Regions from separate parts of the Solibacillus sp. FSL W8-0474 genome, predicted to be linked through region 2. Evidence: riboswitches for the same ligand, from Rfam matches in the RefSeq annotation. Region 2 holds a riboswitch; each other region holds the start of a gene.

Region 1 (5,884 bases), 860 kb from region 2:
ACACCCTGGCGGAATTAATCTAACAGAAGAAATATTAAAAAATGAAAATATTAACAGTAGTTGGCACGTTTTAGATGCTGGTTGTGGTACTGGTCAAACAGCAGCTTACATTTCACAAACATTCCAGGCGAAAGTGACAGCGCTTGATTTTAATCCGACAATGGTTGCAAAGGCCAGACATAGAATGAAGATTAATAATTTGCCAGTAGAAATATTGGAAGGCTCTATTGAAGATATCCCTTTACCAAATGATCATTTTAATTTTATTATTTCTGAATCTGTCCTTTCATTTGTTAATAAACAAAAAGCAGTAAGTGAGATTTACCGCATATTGAAAAGTGGTGGACGGTTCATTGCTGTAGAACCAACGTTGAACGAACGACTTGACGATGCCCAAGAACAAGAAATCATGCAGTTTTATGGTCTTGATTCCCTACTTATGGAAACGGACTGGGCGGATTTATTAAAACAGACTGGCTTTGAAAATATTCAAATAAAGCATCATACTACAATTGAATCCGAACCCGATTTTCATTACTCCAATGAAATTGACCCCGCGCTTTACGACGTCATGAGAAAACATTTGGACATTATCACCAAATATCAGGAAACTTTTAGTTATCGAGTCTATACTTGTTCAAAATAAATATCCTGTTATAATCACGCTAATAAAAAAAAGACCGTACCATTTCATAAGAGGTACGGTCTTACTTATATTTATCTGGAAATTATAAAAGTGTTTCAGAGTGAATAATGTACTAAATGTTTCGAAACTATAGCCTCACGTTTTATTCGATATACTCTAAATAATCGCCTAAGTAAATCTTCTCTTCAACAACATCACCCGCTAAATTTTCATATATAACATATAAATAAGCTTCATCAAGCGCTGCTCTCAAATCGGCTTCACTTATGTTTTTTGCATTAAATATGACTCGGAATTCATCATGGATAAAATCTTCTAAATCATTATTTTGGGTAGAGCCACTTCCCGTTGCATAAACATTTTCCCCAAAATTCACATGGAAAAAATCTGCCCAATGCTGTGATAATTCGAAATGCACTTTTTCACCAGTCAACTTTTTTCCGTAATAAGTATATAACAAAACTTTATAATCCTTTTTAAATTCCTGTTCAGGTGTTATTCTTTCATTGTTCATTAATATATCGTTTTCTAATACTGGACTTACCTGTAGGATTAATTCATCATCTAGCACTGTTGTGGGAACTTTGTATTGAGAGCTTAGCGGTGTGACACTTTGTAAATTCGGTGCTAGTTGAGATAATAAAAATAACAGCATTGCCGAGACAACAATTACGGTAGGAATGAAGACAAATTTACGCATATTCTTTTTCTTTCGGTTTTGAATCTCCTGCGGATTGTGCATTTTTTGTGTAATAATACGCAATCCGTAATAATTTTTCGCTATAGTATTGCATCAAATGTTCCAACTGTAATTTACGCGACATGCTCATTCCTCCCTCAAACTGTTAACGAGGCTCGATTTAGAAAAGTTTTCACATTCCTGTTTATTTGGAAATAATACCATACAAAGCACAAAAAACAGCAGGACGGTTTCATCCTACTGCGATCACTATGGTTTTATACAATAAATGATTTCTTTCTTTAAAAATCCATACTAGCACGTACTTTTTCCGGAATCATCACAACTTTTGTATTTAAATCTACAGAACCAAAACTTTCATCAATGCATTCATCCCAATACTCAAGATGTCTTTTATCTATCCAGTGATCGGAATCATCCACATCCACACCACTTTCTCCACGAACCGAATACCAATATAAATATTCTTCGCCATTCAGTACTTCATGAAAAATAGTTTCCACATACATTTTTTCACCTTCCAGCGTTACAAGTACATCATCCATATGTTCATTCAAAAAGTTTAGCCATTCCTCCACATTAGAGGATTTACCGGGTCTTACCCGATAGCGAGTTAATTCCACATTCATGATTTAAAACCCCCTATTGTTTCAGCCAATATTCCGAACCGTCATTACTCCGTTCCATAAAACCATATTCGATTAAATGGCGACGAAGCGATACAAAATCTGCATTGACTGTTTTTAAGATTTCATTCACTTCCTTTTCATGATAATGCTTCCCCTCTTCAAAACGCTTTAAAATATGCTGTAATATGATAAGCTTTTTCTTTTTCTTACTTGGAATTGTTTCAATGCCACCGTCTAGTCCATTTTTGAAATATGTTGTTAGTACTTTCTCGCGTTCTTGTTCTTCAATACTATAGCGTTCGTCCACTTGTTTTGCCCCCTTATGAATTCATAGTGCTCCGGGTTTTTCATGAGCTGCATTAATGCAATAAAAATTTTCGCCTGCTTTTCCTTTTCACGTAATTTGAAACGATGCTGACGAACTGTTGATACACTTGTTAAACTGCTTTTTTCGACTATTTCCTGATCTGACTTGCCTTCAAAAAAGTACTGTAGCATTTCAATTTGTACATCCGATAAACCTGTTACCTTTTTATCAAGTGACAGCAATGCCTGAAACGACGATTTATGTATTTGTCTGATATGCAGCTTCATCATACCTTCTGCTGTAAAAAACCGTCCCTCATGTGGAAAGACTTCATGAAGCCCAAAGCTTGCCCCGCAAAATAAGCATTCGTAATGGTCTTCTTGAATTTCATAACCATTCACTAATGTATTTACCGAAATATTTTGAATTTCCAAAACAATCACCTCTATAAACATTTATAATATATGTCCGTTATTTTGTAAACAAATTTATTTTTCGTTTATCAGTAAAAATTCCTTCAATCTATATCCTATCCATCCTATATATAACTTTAAAAGTTGTTAAAAAGCTGTCTTACGTCTTTCTTTTTACCTTTTTTACTGAAAATTCTATATTTTTAGCGATCGAGGTATACAATTATGGTTCCTTTTATGCTATAGTTTGTACAATTACATAACGTGTAAGAAAAGGTACGCACATTGTTGTGCGTTTAAAAGGGAAGTTGGTGCAAATCCAACACTGTCCCGCAACTGTATTACGGAGCAACTCTTAAAAAGCCACTGTTATTTAACGGGAAGGTAAGAGGCGCGTTGATGTTAAGTCAGGAGACCTGCCTTTTTCTAGTACACACCCGATACCTACGTGGAAATAGGTGGTGTTCTGTGCGAATAAAGCGTCAATTATAGACGTTTATTTTACTATGCATAGATAAGTCCTAAGCTGTTTCCAAGTCACATTGGAAACAGCTTTTTTATTTGGGTTATGTAAATACATGAGGAGGCTTATCAAATGAATATTGTTAGTAATGTTATCGGTTACCCTTATATTGGAGCTACCCGAGAATGGAAACAAACTTTAGAGAAATTTTGGAAAAAAGAGCTTGATGAGGATGTATTTGAAGAACAGCTAAAAGCCATCCGCCTGAATCGCTTGAAACGCCAACAGGATTTAGGACTACAGTTAATTACTATCGGGGATTTCACAAAATACGATCGGGTACTGGATTTAGCAGTGATGTTTAACATCATTCCTAAACGCTATGATGTGCTACCAAATGCTTCTTCGTTAACTACATACTATGCAATGGCACGTGGTACTGACGAAGTAATAGCAAGTGAAATGACGAAATGGTTTAATACAAACTACCATTACATTGTTCCGGAATATGAAAATCAGGAATTATCCTTAACAAATAACTACATCTTACAACAGTTTGAAGAAGCTAAAAATGAGCTAGGCATTATAGGTAAGCCAACAATTATCGGTCCTTATACTTTCGTTGACTTAGCAAAAGGGTATGACGATAAAACACGTGCCGCCTTCTTTTTAAAGTTAATTCCGCTATATGCACAGGTAATCCAGCAGCTTGTAGATGCAGGTGCTGATTGGATTCAAATTGAAGAACCTTCTTTCACTAAAAACCTCGAGGAAGATGAGATTTTATTAATCGAAGAAGTTTATAAACAATTAACTGAAGACGTACCACACGCAAAAATACTAGTACAAACTTATTTTGAGGCACTAACTTCATTTGAGCGCTTAAGTAATCTACCTGTTGCAGGTATTGGCTTAGATTTCGTACATGGTAAAACAGAAAATATGAAATCGCTTCTGCAACATGGTTTTCCTAAAAATAAAACATTAAGCATCGGCATAATTAATGGTCGGGATATTTGGTCAGCTAATTTAGCTGAAGCTGTTTCTACAATAAGTACCGTCAAGCAATTAAGTGGTGTAGAAGATTTATGGGTTAGCTCTTCCTGCAGTCTACAGCATGTTCCTGTTACAAAAAACTCAGAACAAAATCTTCCGTCTGAATTATATGATGCCCTTGCTTTTGCTGACGAAAAAATCCGCGAAATTGCGCATTTAACAAATTATATTCAGCATGGAACGTGGGTTAAAGAAGGTATCGTCGCAAATAGTATTAAAGCGATTGAATCTTTAGCGACACATCCCATACGAAAAAATGAGCAAGTTAACAATTTAGTTAAAGGAATTAAGGATACAGATTTCACACGTACTGTTCCATTTAAAGAGCGCCAAGTACTGCAAAAGAAATCATTAAACTTACCTGACTACCCTACTACAACAATCGGCAGCTTTCCTCAGTCTCAGCTAGTAAAGAAAACACGGGCGGCATGGCGGAAGAAGGAAATAACTAACGCTCAATACGCAGCCTTTGTAAAGGAAGAAACTGCACGCTGGATTCAAATTCAAGAAGAAATCGGATTGGATGTACTAGTACATGGTGAATTTGAACGGACAGATATGGTGGAATACTTTGGAGAACATTTAACTGGATTTGCCTTCACGAAAAATGCTTGGGTTGTTTCATACGGTTCACGTTGTGTTAAACCACCAATCATATACGGCGATGTTGAATGGACACATCCAATGACTGTTAAAGAGGTCGTTGAGGCACAGAAGCTTACATCAAAATATGTAAAAGGCATGCTCACTGGACCTATAACTATTTTAAACTGGTCATTTGTTCGTGATGATATTCCAAGAAAAGAAGTCGCCTACCAGCTTGGTTTGGCAATTCAGCAGGAAGTTAAGGCACTAGAAGATGCAGGAATTAAAATTATCCAAATTGATGAACCGGCACTTCGGGAAGGACTACCTTTACGCAAGGAAAATTGGGATGAATATTTACAATGGGCGGTAGATTCGTTTAAGCTGGCAACATCAAAAGTGGCGGTAGATACACAGATTCATACCCATATGTGCTATTGCGAATTCAATGATTTTATAGCTCCTATCCGCGCTCTGGATGCAGATGTTATTTCATTGGAAACTTCCAGAAGCCATGGAGAGCTAATTGATTCTTTAAAAGTACATCCATATGAACTTGGCATCGGTTTAGGCGTTTATGATATTCATAGTCCCCGTGTTCCAAGCATCTCAGAGATTAGTTCTATATTAGAAGAAAGTCTCGCTGTTATCCCAAAAGATCAATTTTGGATTAACCCTGACTGTGGCTTAAAAACACGCCATGAGTCCGAGACGATTGCTTCATTAATAAATATGGTAGAAGCCGCTAAGCTACTACGCACTCAAGTATTATCTGTCTGATTTCACAAAAATACAGTAAATCACTAAACGCTTAAGTATTAGTGGTTTACTGTTGTTAAAAGTAGGTCAGACGATAAGCTATGGGATCAATAAACGGAGAAATTCCGCTTATTTGGAAATTAATCTAAAAATCAGCCAAAATAAGAGGCGGAATTCCGCTTATTGCATTTCACAACAGGAAAACAAGTGGCTTTTTTTATATATAACCGGAAAACCTCCCTTTATTTACATCTAAAACTGAGGTCTTTCAAAATATAAGCGGAAAACTTCCTCTTATTTTCACTAACTTAAATTCAGGTAAATGA
Region 2 (5,884 bases):
TAATGGAGGTGCTTCTTCAGATAATAGGTCAATCCGATTTTCTAGAACTGTAATAGGTTCCTCTGCTAATTTATAGTGACGTTCCTTCATTACATTGGCCAAATCGCCGCCGCCATCGAACAATTCATGCTGGATAGCTGTTAAATCTTCAATAATGTCCTCAAATTTACTTGAATCCAGTTCCGAAACTGCTTTACCGATAAATGAATTTAATTCATCAATTGTTCCGTATGCTTCTACACGTAGATGATCTTTATCAACACGCCCTCCAATAATGCTTGTCTTCCCTTTATCGCCTGACTTTGTGTATAATTTCATCAAATTTCATCCTTTCAATTTAGCATTGCATTAAAGAATTGTATGCTCTTTATACTTTTTTATTGCGGATACGGTAACTTCAAAAACGGCTCTACCGATTAATTTTCCGACTTCAGTAACGGGTCCTGCATACGGCATTTCTTCACCTTGCTGTGTCGCGGCGATTAATAAGCTGTCCGTTGCGGTACTAGTTGCCGTTGTGTTTGTTAAAGTGTCTTTAATTTGTTGGTCTGCCAAGGCTTTTGTTTTCGCTTCAGTTGCCGTAATCATAGCTTGGATAAATGCTTCATCCGTTAGTTTACCATTAATGAAGACCCATGTATTAATAGTCCCGATATGTGGCTCGTCCTCGCGTAAATAAGCTTTTGTGACATCAACACCATTTCCTACCCCTGCTGTTACCATAACACTAATTTCAACTTCATCTTTTGAAAAATGCTGAATGGCAGCACACTTCGTTTTCACAGCTGTTAACATAACGACCGTATTTGTTGGTGAAAAGTGATTATGTTGTAAAAATTGCTCTGTTTCTTCTTTTACATTGTATATATCATATTCCGGAGCAATCGCCCGGTTTAAAAATGTATCATACCAGCCTATTCCCGCATTATGTACTGCCGAAGAAATAACTTTTAATGGGGATGGAGAAATGTACTTAACATATTCATCTGTTATTTTGAAATTATTTTTATTTATAATCGACTGTTTTTGTTCTAATTCATTCGTTGGCATCATTGTTATTTGTGGCTTTGGCAGTTCAGGATGTGGATAAGTTACCACACGCGCCTGGTAGACATCAGCAATTTGATCTTGCATGATGACTTCATGTGGCTCCCCAAAAGCACGTATTTCCCCATTTTCAATTAAAAGCAGTTCATCACAATATAGTGACGCCAAATTAATATCATGAAAAATTGATACAACCGTTAATCCATTAAGTTCGACTTGCATTCGAATCATATCTAAAATTTGCTTCTGGTGGGCAATGTCCAAATGATTTGTCGGCTCATCCAAAAGAAGCAACTCCGAATCCTGAGCTAGTGCCTGTGCAATAAACACACGCTGTTGCTCACCGCCGGAAAGAAACTCCAGATGTCGATTTCTGTAATGCGAAACCCCGGTGCTTTCCATTGCACGGTTTACAAGGTTTTCATCTTCCTTTGACCATGTGGAAAAAAAGCCACTTTGATGTGGATATCTGCCCAATGAAACTGCGTCATATACACTGTTCGTAAATACACTCGCGTTTAATTGAGGAAGAACAGCCATCTTTTTTGCCAACTGTTTAATATCGTAGCTATTAATCGGGCGATCATCAATCAGGATTTCCCCCTGAGTAGGTTTTAAAACGCCACTGATCATTTTTAATAATGTCGATTTTCCACTACCGTTTGGACCAAGAATCCCGAGGATTTTACCTTTTTCCACGTGAAACGTCATATTTTTCACAATCTGTTTTCCGTCATAACCACCTGACAATTCGTTCACTTTTAACACTAGGCAACAACCTTTCTACGTTGCTTAAAGAAAATATAGGCAAATACCGGTGCACCAATAAACGAAGTAATTACGCCAATTGGGAGTTCTACAGGTGAGATGATGGTCCGTGATACTAAATCGCAAATGACGAGTAGACTTGCACCATTTAAAAAGGATAATGTCAGTAAATGTCGATGATCGGCTCCAACTAATAGACGAATCATGTGCGGGACAACTAATCCGACAAAACCAATCGTACCGGATGCAGCTACAGCCGACCCTGTTAAGATTGAGCCACCTGCTAAAATCATATATTTACTGCGCTTCACATTTACCCCTAAGTATTGAGCACGTTCCTCTCCGTATATCATTGCATTCAGCTCACGGCGATTGAACCATATCATACTCGTACCGATAATCATGAATGGCAAAATCATATTTACATATGACCAGCCGCGCATCGATACACTGCCAAGCAGCCAACCAATAATCGCTCTAAGCTCTTCCCCCGTTAAAGCAACCATTAATGAGATACATGAACCTAAAAACGAGCTGAATATAATTCCTGTTAAGATTAACGTTTCCATTTTCATAGAACGATCCACAAGTCGAGCAAAAGATAATACAATGACCATTGTACATGCGGCACCTGCCATGCTGAATACAGGTAATGTAAATGCACCAAGAAACGGAATCGAGATGCCTAAGAAAATTGTCATAACGGCTCCGACTGATGCTCCTGATGAAATCCCTAGCGTATAAGGATCGGCCAATGGGTTTTTTAATAGCCCCTGGAAAGCCGCCCCTGCAATCGCCAGTGATGCACCAACGATTGCGGCTAAAATTACGCGTGGCATCCGAATTTTCCACAGTATACTGTACGCTATCGGATCTGTCATTTTATCCCATAATGTCGAAATGGGGATATTAACCGTTCCAAATGATACTCCGATCCACATGCTGCAAAGAAGCAATGCAATTGAAATAACATAAGCATATATATATTTTCTATTCTTTAAATACATCTGGATAAATTGCCTCACCTAGTGATTCAATACCTTCTACAATACGTGGACCTTGGCGACTCGTCGTATCCCCATCTACGACATGAACATTGCCATTTTTAATTGCATCCATTTCGGTATAGGCAGAGTTATTTACGATGCTATCATAGTCGTTTTCATACGTTACAATAACTTCGTCCGGATTACTTTCAACAAATTGCTCAGAGCTATACATCGGCCATCCAAGCTCTTGTACTGCATTTTCTACATTTAACACTTCTAGCATTTCATTGATAAATGTTTCTTGTCCTGCTGCATATAAGTCCGGCTCTGTGCCCACTACGATAAACACAGATTTTTCTTCTAAATCAGCCACTTTAACTTCAATATCTTGAATTCCTTTTTGAATGGATGCAATCATCTCTGTTGCCTCAGCGGTTTTCCCTGTTAATTGCCCAATTTGTTCAATAGTCGTATATGTTTCTTCAAATGTTGTAGTATTTTTCACTACAAATACAGGAATGCCAACTGATTCAAGTTGCGCAATCCCTTCTTCGTTAAAGCTATAAAGACCTGATTCATGGGCTACTACTAGATCTGGCTGCAATGCAATCAATTGTTCCAAGTTAAATTCCATCCCACCAACTTTTTCTTTTGTCTGAACTTCTTCCGGGTAATTATCATTGTCAGATACCCCAATAATTTGTTCATTTAAGCCTAAGCCAAATAATATTTCTGTATTGGATGGAATAAGGGAAATAATGCGTTCAGGAGCTTTTTCCACTGTCACTTCTTTGTTTAAAGCATCCGTTACCGTTATAGGGAACTGTGCTTGTTCCTCAACAGTTTCTATCGATTGTTGAGCTGTATCTTTTTCTACTGCTGTTTCTTCAACCCCACACCCTGCAAGGAGCATAATGGAGATAATTCCTGTTGAAGAAAGTCGTTGCCAAGTTTTCATATGTAATTAATTCCTCCTAAAATTGTTCTAACCTGTAATTTTAAACAAAAATAAAAAGCCTCCTACAAACTAGGAAGCTTTATGAAAGCAAATAAATTCAAATAAAAAATTCATTTACCACATCCTATCCGCGTAGGCATTAATCGGGCATTATAAAGGCAGGTCTCCTGGCTTATGCATTAACGTTTATGAGCTGCCTTCCCGAAAATTTCAGTGGCATATAGCTCAAAACTAGCAATTACAGTGGCGGGACCGCATCGGATTTGAACCGATTTCCCTTTTACTTCTTACTTTAATTAGATATAGTAAGAACCTTTATAGTAATATTTAATTAATAATATTATTATAGCGGATATTTCATTAATTGTATGCAAAATTACCAAAGTTTCAGATAATTTGTTTATAATTCAGTTTCTGCGTATTAAATAACAGTTCATTCTTTTGTTTTTAAATTCTTTTCAATTGCTGTCTCTGCTAAACGCTTAATTGTAATGTCATCCATTGGTGGATTGTGTAAGCCTGCACGTACATCACGGTAATAGCGTTGAAGTGGGTTGGAACGTTGAAGGCTCTTTGCGCCAACTAAACGCATCGCTTTATCAACGACTTCAATCGCTGTATTTGTCACAACATGTTTAGCAATATTGATTTCGTTAACTAAGGTCGCCTTCTTCGTCGGGTCATTATACAGTCTTGCTACTCCATAAATAGTAAAACGAGCTTTTGTTAATGCTAAATCCATTTCTCCGATGAGCGTTTGAACATTCGGCAATTGTGCAATGGTCCCTTGAATACTATTTGGTGAATGGCTATTCGCAAAATCAACCGCATAATCACGTGCTGCCTGTGCAATCCCTAAATAAGTCGCCGGGATAAGCAGTAACCAGCCGTTCAACTTAAAGCCTGTTGTATAGTTTGGGATTTCCACTAAGTTCGTCTGATCAATGCGTACATTGACGAGCACTAAATCATCGCTTCCCGTACCGCGCATTGATGCCACATCCCACGTGTTTTCGACCGATACTCCTTCAGCTGTTTTCGGAACAAGGAAAAACCCTAACTGATCCTCATCTTCAATCCATGCAGATACTAAAAAATAATCGAGATCCGGTGCACCGCTCGTATAGTTTTTACGCCCGTTAATTATATAATGTTCGCCATCACGTTTTGCGGAAGTCGCCGGACGCCCACCACGCACTGGACTTCCCATCGCAAACTCACTTACTGCACGATTTACTGTCGCACCATTTGCAATTTCTCCACCAAACCAATCAAGCTTTTGAGGATTCCAGTAACGGTTTTCAAAAATCTCGCCTACATTTTGAATTGTCCACGAAACTGCCAACCCCGTACTTCCGCAATAGCTTGCCAATGTTTCATGTAGTAAAAGCGCATCATATACGGTGAAGCCATCTCCTCCGTATTCCTTTGGCAACGTTATTTTTGTATAGCCAATTTTGCGTAGCTTTTGGAAATTTTCAAATGGAAATGTCGCTTGCTCATCTGTTTGTTGAGCCAATTGTTTTATACTCTCTGAAATTGTTTCGAGCTTTTCCAACCATTGTCGCTGCTCGTCCGTTTCAATAAATAATTCCTTGCTCATGAAAAGCACCACCCTCGTCTGTTGTCTTACGTAGTTATTTCTTCAAATTAATAGTACGTTTCAGAAATTTACAAGTCAATAGATATCCCTAGTTTCTTTGTAGGGATTCATTCACTTAATAAATAAGGGGGTAATTTCCAATTTAAAGTGGAACGGTGGCGGGAGAAAATATTCACGCTAATGTAGAACGTTACGATCCAAAAGGAGAACCTTTACAACAAAAGGTAGAAAGGCTCAGTTAAAAAGTAGAAACATCGCATTTCGAAAAAAAACACCCTATTTTCCGTTAATAGAAAATAGAGTGTCGTGAAATTTTGGATTACATTTTCTCAGGTGCACTTACGCCGATTAATTTCAACGCATTTGCCAATGTTGTTTTTACTGCTGTAATTAACGCTAAACGAGCTTGAGTTAGCTCTTTATTGTCTTGATTTAATACTTTTTCTGCATTGTAGAAGCTGTGGAATGCTGCTGCTAAGTCTTGGATATAGTTTGCGATACGGTGCGGTGTGCGGTGTT
Region 3 (5,884 bases), 1.1 Mb from region 2:
CTTTTGCGCGGCTGCGTAAAGGTCGATCAGTTCATACGGATTTACATCATAGGCTTCGGTATAAAGTTCCTCATTGTCATTTGTTAAAAATGGCATCGGATAAATTGTACGGCTGTCTGCATAGTCACGTACTTCCACACGTTCCGTAACAGGGGAGATGGAAGCCGTACAGCTGCGAATGTAGGAGATACTGCCTGTCGGAGCGATCGCCAATCTGTATGAGTGGAATAAACCATGCTCCAATACGTCAGACTTTAACTGCTGCCACATATTTTGAGTAATAATCGGTGTAGCCCCAAGTGCTTTAATCACTTCAGGTGTAAGTTCTTTTTCTTCTTTGTTTAGATAGCTTTCAAAGTAAACACCGCTCGCATAATCACTTTCTTCAAATCGGTAAAATGTTTCGTTCTTTTCCTTGGCAATTTCCATCGATGCTTTTAACGAATAATAGTTCAATGCTTCCATAAACGCATCGATAAATTCGATGGACTCTTTGGAACCATAACGGATTCCGCTTTGTACGAGGTGTCCATGCAAGTTCATAACACCTAATCCGACAGAGTGCATTACTTTGTTCGCTTTAGATACAGAAGGAACGTTGATGATATCCGTCATAGTTGAAACATTCGTCAAAAGACGCATTGCTGTATCGACAAGCTGTCCGAAGTCCTGAACTTTCGTTGCTTCGTGAATGTCGATCGAGCCTAAGTTACAAGAGACATCGAGGCCATATTCATTCACCTGGTTTTGGTCAGTAATGACACTTGTTTGCTGGTACTGAAGAATTTCGGTACAAAGATTAGACATCTTCACCCGCCCGATTTCCTTTAACGGATGAGCGTTATTAACATTATCATCAAATATCTCGAACGGATAACCCGATTCAAATTGCGCTTTTTTGATTTCCGTATATAATTTACGTGCATTTAATCGTTTCAGTTTACGGATGTTCGGATTATCTAATAGCTCGTAGTACATTTCCGTAATCGAAATTTCCGACATGCGTTTTCCGTATTCTTTATAAATGTCATAAGAACTGAACAAGACGATATCTTTATCCCGACGCATCAGTTCAAAGAAAATATCCGGGAGAATAATCCCTGTTGAAAGTGTGGCAAGACGGATTTTGTCGTCTGCATTTGGTTTTTTTGAAGAGATGAACGCCTCAATATCTCCGTGGAAAACATTTAAGTAGACGACTCCGGAACCATTTCGTTGTCCAAGTTGATTTGAATAACTAAACGAGTTTTCCAGCAATTTCGCAACAGGCATAACCCCGCTCGCACGGTTTAATATCCCTTTAATTGGATCACCTAACGGACGCAGATCAGTCAAGTTTACCCCGACACCACCACCCAAGCGGGAAAGCTCCAGGCAATAACCGATGTTCTCCGCAATCGAATTCATCGTGTCGTCCATCGTCAGCTTAAAGCATGAGACAAGCTCACCACGCGCCTTTTTCCCGCTGTTAAGAGCAGTTGGTGTTGCCGGCTGATAGGCAGTCATGACTGCTTCAATGGCCTTTTCCGCCAATGCTTCATCACCCTGTGCTAAATAAAGCGCAATAATAACGATTCGGTCTTCATATTTTTCAAGAATTTCTTTCCCGTCTCGGCTTTTCATCGCATAGCTATCGTAAAACTTCGAAGCACTCATAAATGAGGGGAAGCGGAATTTGTACGAATATGCTTTTTTGTACATCCGTTTAATAAAATCCATTGAGTACATTTCAAGAAATTCCTTTTCATAATAGCCTTCATCAACTAAGTAGCGTACTTTTTCCTCAATATCGATAAAGTAGCGTAAGCGGACATTCACGTCTTCAAGGAAATAGCGGCGTGTTGCTTCTTTATCTTTTGCTAAATCCAGTTCACCGGTAGCGCGGTAACGATTTAATATGTCATTGTTTAATTTTAAATATTGTTTCATCATTAAACCTCTTTCCAAATGGAATAATAGTAATTTTTAATGGTTTCGTAATTGGATGTGGTCCCACGTAATTCTAGTTTTTCGATTAACGGAATGCCGTACCTTGCAGCTAATGAATCACCTGCCCGGCCGAAAAAAGCATGACCGAAATTACGGTTCCCGCTTACGATAATTCCTTTGCATTGATTGTAGTTCGCAGTCATGAACTGATCGACGATAGGGGGGACAGAGCCTAATCCATCCGTATATGTAAATAGCAGATACGGCGCATCGATTTTATCCACATCGGCTATATCCTTCGCAGGTAAGTCGAGTTTTTTCACGATGTATCGTACATTGCCAGTTCGTGAAGCATAAATGATCATGCAGTTATTTCAGAAATTCGGTTAATAATGGAAGTTGGCTCTGCAATAAATTCTCCGTTGATTTCGAATAAAGGGACAGATAGAAAGCCTGCATCGAGTACTTTTTGCTTTGCCGTTGCGTCCTGGTCAATATTAATAACCTCGACTTGTAAGTTCGCAGCATCAAGTTCGGATTTTACCCATAGGCATTTTGGACAGATTGTTTTCGTATAAAGTTTCATTAATAGAATCCCTCGCTATATTGATATTTATTGTGCTGTACATTTTAAAGAAAATATAAAAAAGGCTATCCCGGGAAAAAAGGATAGCCTGAAATGGAAACGTAAATGGAAAAATTGCGCCTCCATTTCTATTCCCCGAAGAAATGTACGTAGTTTTAACACGGCAGGTCTCCTGGCTTTGCGTCATCCATCAGACGTACCTTCCCATGCACGTGGCACAGTGGCAATTTTAGTCTTCAGTCAGCATTTACAGTTGCGGGGACAGCGTTGGATTTGCACCAAACTTCCCTTTTAAACTACATTTAGTAGTACCGTGATAAAAAAACACAATATATGGTTGTGAATTGAGTATAAGCCGTTCCAAAGTAAAAGTAAAGGAAAGAAATAAACGTTTAACAGCTAATGGCACTTTTTAGAGAGAAAGATAGCAAATAACATCTAATCCAAGTAAAAAGGTGATCGTGAAGTGAATCATCATAATATGGGGGAGATTTTCTAGTGAAATTTCACTTTAATGATTGGTGAGCTACGGCAAGACAGCGCTAAATTGACGTACTACATTTTTTATCACTTTTGGACCCTAAAATAACGGAAGATTTTACCGTTATTCAAAGGATGTAGCTCATTTTAGGTTGAAATAAAGGAATGTTTTACCGTTATTTCAAATAAAACCCTGAAATTTTATGTTTTTTAGGTCAATATCGGAACTTCCTTCCCTTATTTTGACTAGTTTTTATATAATTTTATAAATAACGGAAATTCATTCCGCTATTTATCTCATTCCGCATCTCTCTCCCCACATCTAACTCATAGCAATAACCCTATTATTAGTAAAATTCCCAGTAAATACTACTTTGTATCTTGACACTCGATATATATACATTTTAAAATTTGTGTATCGATATATCGACAGTCAATATATGGAGGGCCTATGATTCCTTTATCAGAACCAACGTATTTAATTTTATTAGCATTAATAAAAGAACCGACGCACGGCTATGGCATTATTAAAACAATTTCAGAGGTAAGCGAAGGGCAGTATGAAATTGCACCTGGAACGCTTTATGGTGTGTTAAAAAATATTGAAAAACAAAAGTTAATTGAAGTCGTTGGTGTGGATTTAGACAACCGAAAGAAAAAGATTTATGCCATTACAGATGCAGGAAAAGAAGCGCTAAGCGATGAACAACGACGTTATGAAAAGCTATTATCATTTACATACAAATTAAGTGGTGAGGGATAAGATGGCAATTACACGAACATTGAATAAAAGATTTAATTCATTTGAAGCTGAAGAACAATGGTTAAACGAGCTCGCCCAAAGCGGTTGGCGCCTTGTAGATTACGATAAAAAAGAAATCGGTGAAAACTATTATGTATTTCAAGTTGATTTAGATGCTGTAAAAATGCGATACAAAATTGATTTCAGAAGTTTAAAAGATAAAGAAGAGTTTGATGATTATAAGGAGCTTTTCCATGAAGCTGGCTGGGAGCTAATTGCAAAAAATCATTATTATATGAAACATATTTTCATCTCAAATGAGGGAAAGGATATTTATTCAGATCAATTATCACTCATTGACCGTGAACGAAGACGTCGTAATATAATGTCTTTTTATGTAATTGGATTTACTGCTGCAGTAATTGGCGCATATATTGCAACATTTTATTTTGATTACGATTGGTTAAATGCTCTTATTATTATGGGGATACCAGTAGTTATATGGTATAGCTATGGTTTATACAAATTTCATAAAAAAGTACGTCAATTACAACATGGGAGGTAATGAGATGAAACATTTGAAAACACTCGATAATATATTCTTTGTCATGTCACTATTTGGAATTATCCCATTAATTTTAGCTGCATTTGATATTTATCGCCAGCAAGTTCAAGATTATAAAATTGTGTTTTTATTCTCGTTATATATCGGAGTAATTGGTTCCTTTATTTTAAAAAAGTACAAAACAAAAAAATATGAGCAACTCATGAGAAAAGGTGTACCAGAATCTACGAATGAGTAAATATAGTAAGCATAGATAGAAAGGAGCTTGTTATGAAAAAGATACTACCATTCCTATTCACCATGTTCGTCTTAACTGGGTGTAGTGAGCAAAATGAAATGGAGGGCCAAGGAGTCATCGATACAGAAGCACCACTAGTTGAACGAGTGGAGGCGGAAATGAAAAAGAACACAAACAAGCTTGAAAATATTTTCCAAGGTCAGTTTGATGATCGTGAAATCGCTTTTGCTACATATTATGAGAATTTAGAAGAGGATGTTTATCCACAAACGGATTATACATTATCAGAGGAAAAACAAGAAGAGTTGTTGAATTATATAAAATCGATTGAAGTGAAGCTTTATAAAGAAGATTTTTATCAAAAAGATGAAGATTATGATTTTTGGATTATTCGTCCCCAATATTTTTATTTAGACGGTCCTGCAGTCGCAGTAGGTTTGGATCATAAAATATTAAGTGTAAGTGGGGAGGGTCTTATGCCAAACGCTTATAAAGTGGTCAATCAGGAGGATGAAGTATTTGAAAAGTTGGTCGAGCTATTTCATAGTTCCGAAAGACAGGAGCGGAATTATTAAAGTAAGCTGGAGCGTTGATTGATGGTAAGTTGCGATTATAATCTACAAATTCTTTACATACGCTATATGGCACAATTTACTGAGTAAATGGAGGTCTGTGGATGCGAAGTTGGCAAAGTGTGTTGTTTGAAAGGTTTTTATTGATTAGGGGAACGAAAAAGAAATTTTTGGATGCACGGCTAATGGAAAGTTTTATAGCAAGCAAATACAATGAACGGCCCTATGTATTAGATGAGAAATTTCAGCAAAAGCACTCGATCAGAAAAAATGAGATAGCCGGGATGCTGTATTACACGATTAATGACCAGCCTTCTCCGAAAAAAGTAATTTATTATTTCCACGGGGGAGCTTATATTAATGACCCGCTCATTTTCCATTGGCGCTATTTAGTTAAGATTGCTGAAGCAACGAATTTTACAATTGTCGTACCGATTTATCCGAAACTTCCCCGGAATACGGTTAAGGAAGCATTTGATGCAATTCATGGCTTGTATGATCAATTAGTAAAAGATTATGATGTACCGTTTATATTTATGGGGGATTCTGCTGGTGGCGGGTTAGCGTTGGCATTCGCGCAAGATGTAAAGCACCTTTCGAAAAAGCAGCCGCAGCATATTGTACTTCATTCGGCATGGCTGGATGTAAGAGGAGAAGATCCTCAGTATAAAGCGCTGGAAAAACTAGATCCGATGCTTGGCGTATTAGGGGCACAGGAACTCGGTCGTATGTGGGCAAACGGACTGGATTTAACAGATTATAAAGTAAGCCC

What was found. A riboswitch is a leader RNA that binds a small molecule or an ion and turns the genes downstream of it on or off. The one in region 2 is predicted to bind cobalamin.
Region 1: another riboswitch for cobalamin. It lies ahead of metE (5-methyltetrahydropteroyltriglutamate--homocysteine S-methyltransferase); the one in region 2 lies ahead of NYE67_RS02840 (ABC transporter substrate-binding protein).
Region 3: another riboswitch for cobalamin. It lies ahead of NYE67_RS08175 (glutaredoxin family protein); the one in region 2 lies ahead of NYE67_RS02840 (ABC transporter substrate-binding protein).

The regions. Positions count from the first base shown of each region.
Region 1 is NZ_JBBOQJ010000001.1:1,403,990-1,409,873, reverse strand. Features, by position in the region: gene NYE67_RS06900 (class I SAM-dependent methyltransferase) at 1-646, shown strand, start outside; gene NYE67_RS06895 (hypothetical protein) at 789-1,346, opposite strand; gene NYE67_RS06890 (hypothetical protein) at 1,339-1,470, opposite strand; gene NYE67_RS06885 (DUF6176 family protein) at 1,628-1,975, opposite strand; gene NYE67_RS06880 (DUF2087 domain-containing protein) at 1,989-2,282, opposite strand; gene NYE67_RS06875 (helix-turn-helix transcriptional regulator) at 2,234-2,716, opposite strand; cobalamin riboswitch at 2,953-3,133, shown strand; gene metE (5-methyltetrahydropteroyltriglutamate--homocysteine S-methyltransferase) at 3,291-5,579, shown strand.
Region 2 is NZ_JBBOQJ010000001.1:547,742-553,625, reverse strand. Features, by position in the region: gene NYE67_RS02855 (cob(I)yrinic acid a,c-diamide adenosyltransferase) at 1-318, opposite strand, end outside; gene NYE67_RS02850 (adenosylcobinamide amidohydrolase) at 349-1,815, opposite strand; gene NYE67_RS02845 (FecCD family ABC transporter permease) at 1,815-2,822, opposite strand; gene NYE67_RS02840 (ABC transporter substrate-binding protein) at 2,806-3,762, opposite strand; cobalamin riboswitch at 3,903-4,094, opposite strand; gene NYE67_RS02835 (acyl-CoA dehydrogenase family protein) at 4,196-5,365, opposite strand; gene argS (arginine--tRNA ligase) at 5,685-5,884, opposite strand, start outside.
Region 3 is NZ_JBBOQJ010000001.1:1,664,882-1,670,765, forward strand. Features, by position in the region: gene nrdE (class 1b ribonucleoside-diphosphate reductase subunit alpha) at 1-1,929, opposite strand, end outside; gene nrdI (class Ib ribonucleoside-diphosphate reductase assembly flavoprotein NrdI) at 1,932-2,294, opposite strand; gene NYE67_RS08175 (glutaredoxin family protein) at 2,291-2,515, opposite strand; cobalamin riboswitch at 2,661-2,846, opposite strand; gene NYE67_RS08180 (PadR family transcriptional regulator) at 3,447-3,758, shown strand; gene NYE67_RS08185 (DUF2812 domain-containing protein) at 3,760-4,302, shown strand; gene NYE67_RS08190 (hypothetical protein) at 4,307-4,540, shown strand; gene NYE67_RS08195 (membrane lipoprotein lipid attachment site-containing protein) at 4,573-5,115, shown strand; gene NYE67_RS08200 (alpha/beta hydrolase) at 5,217-5,884, shown strand, end outside.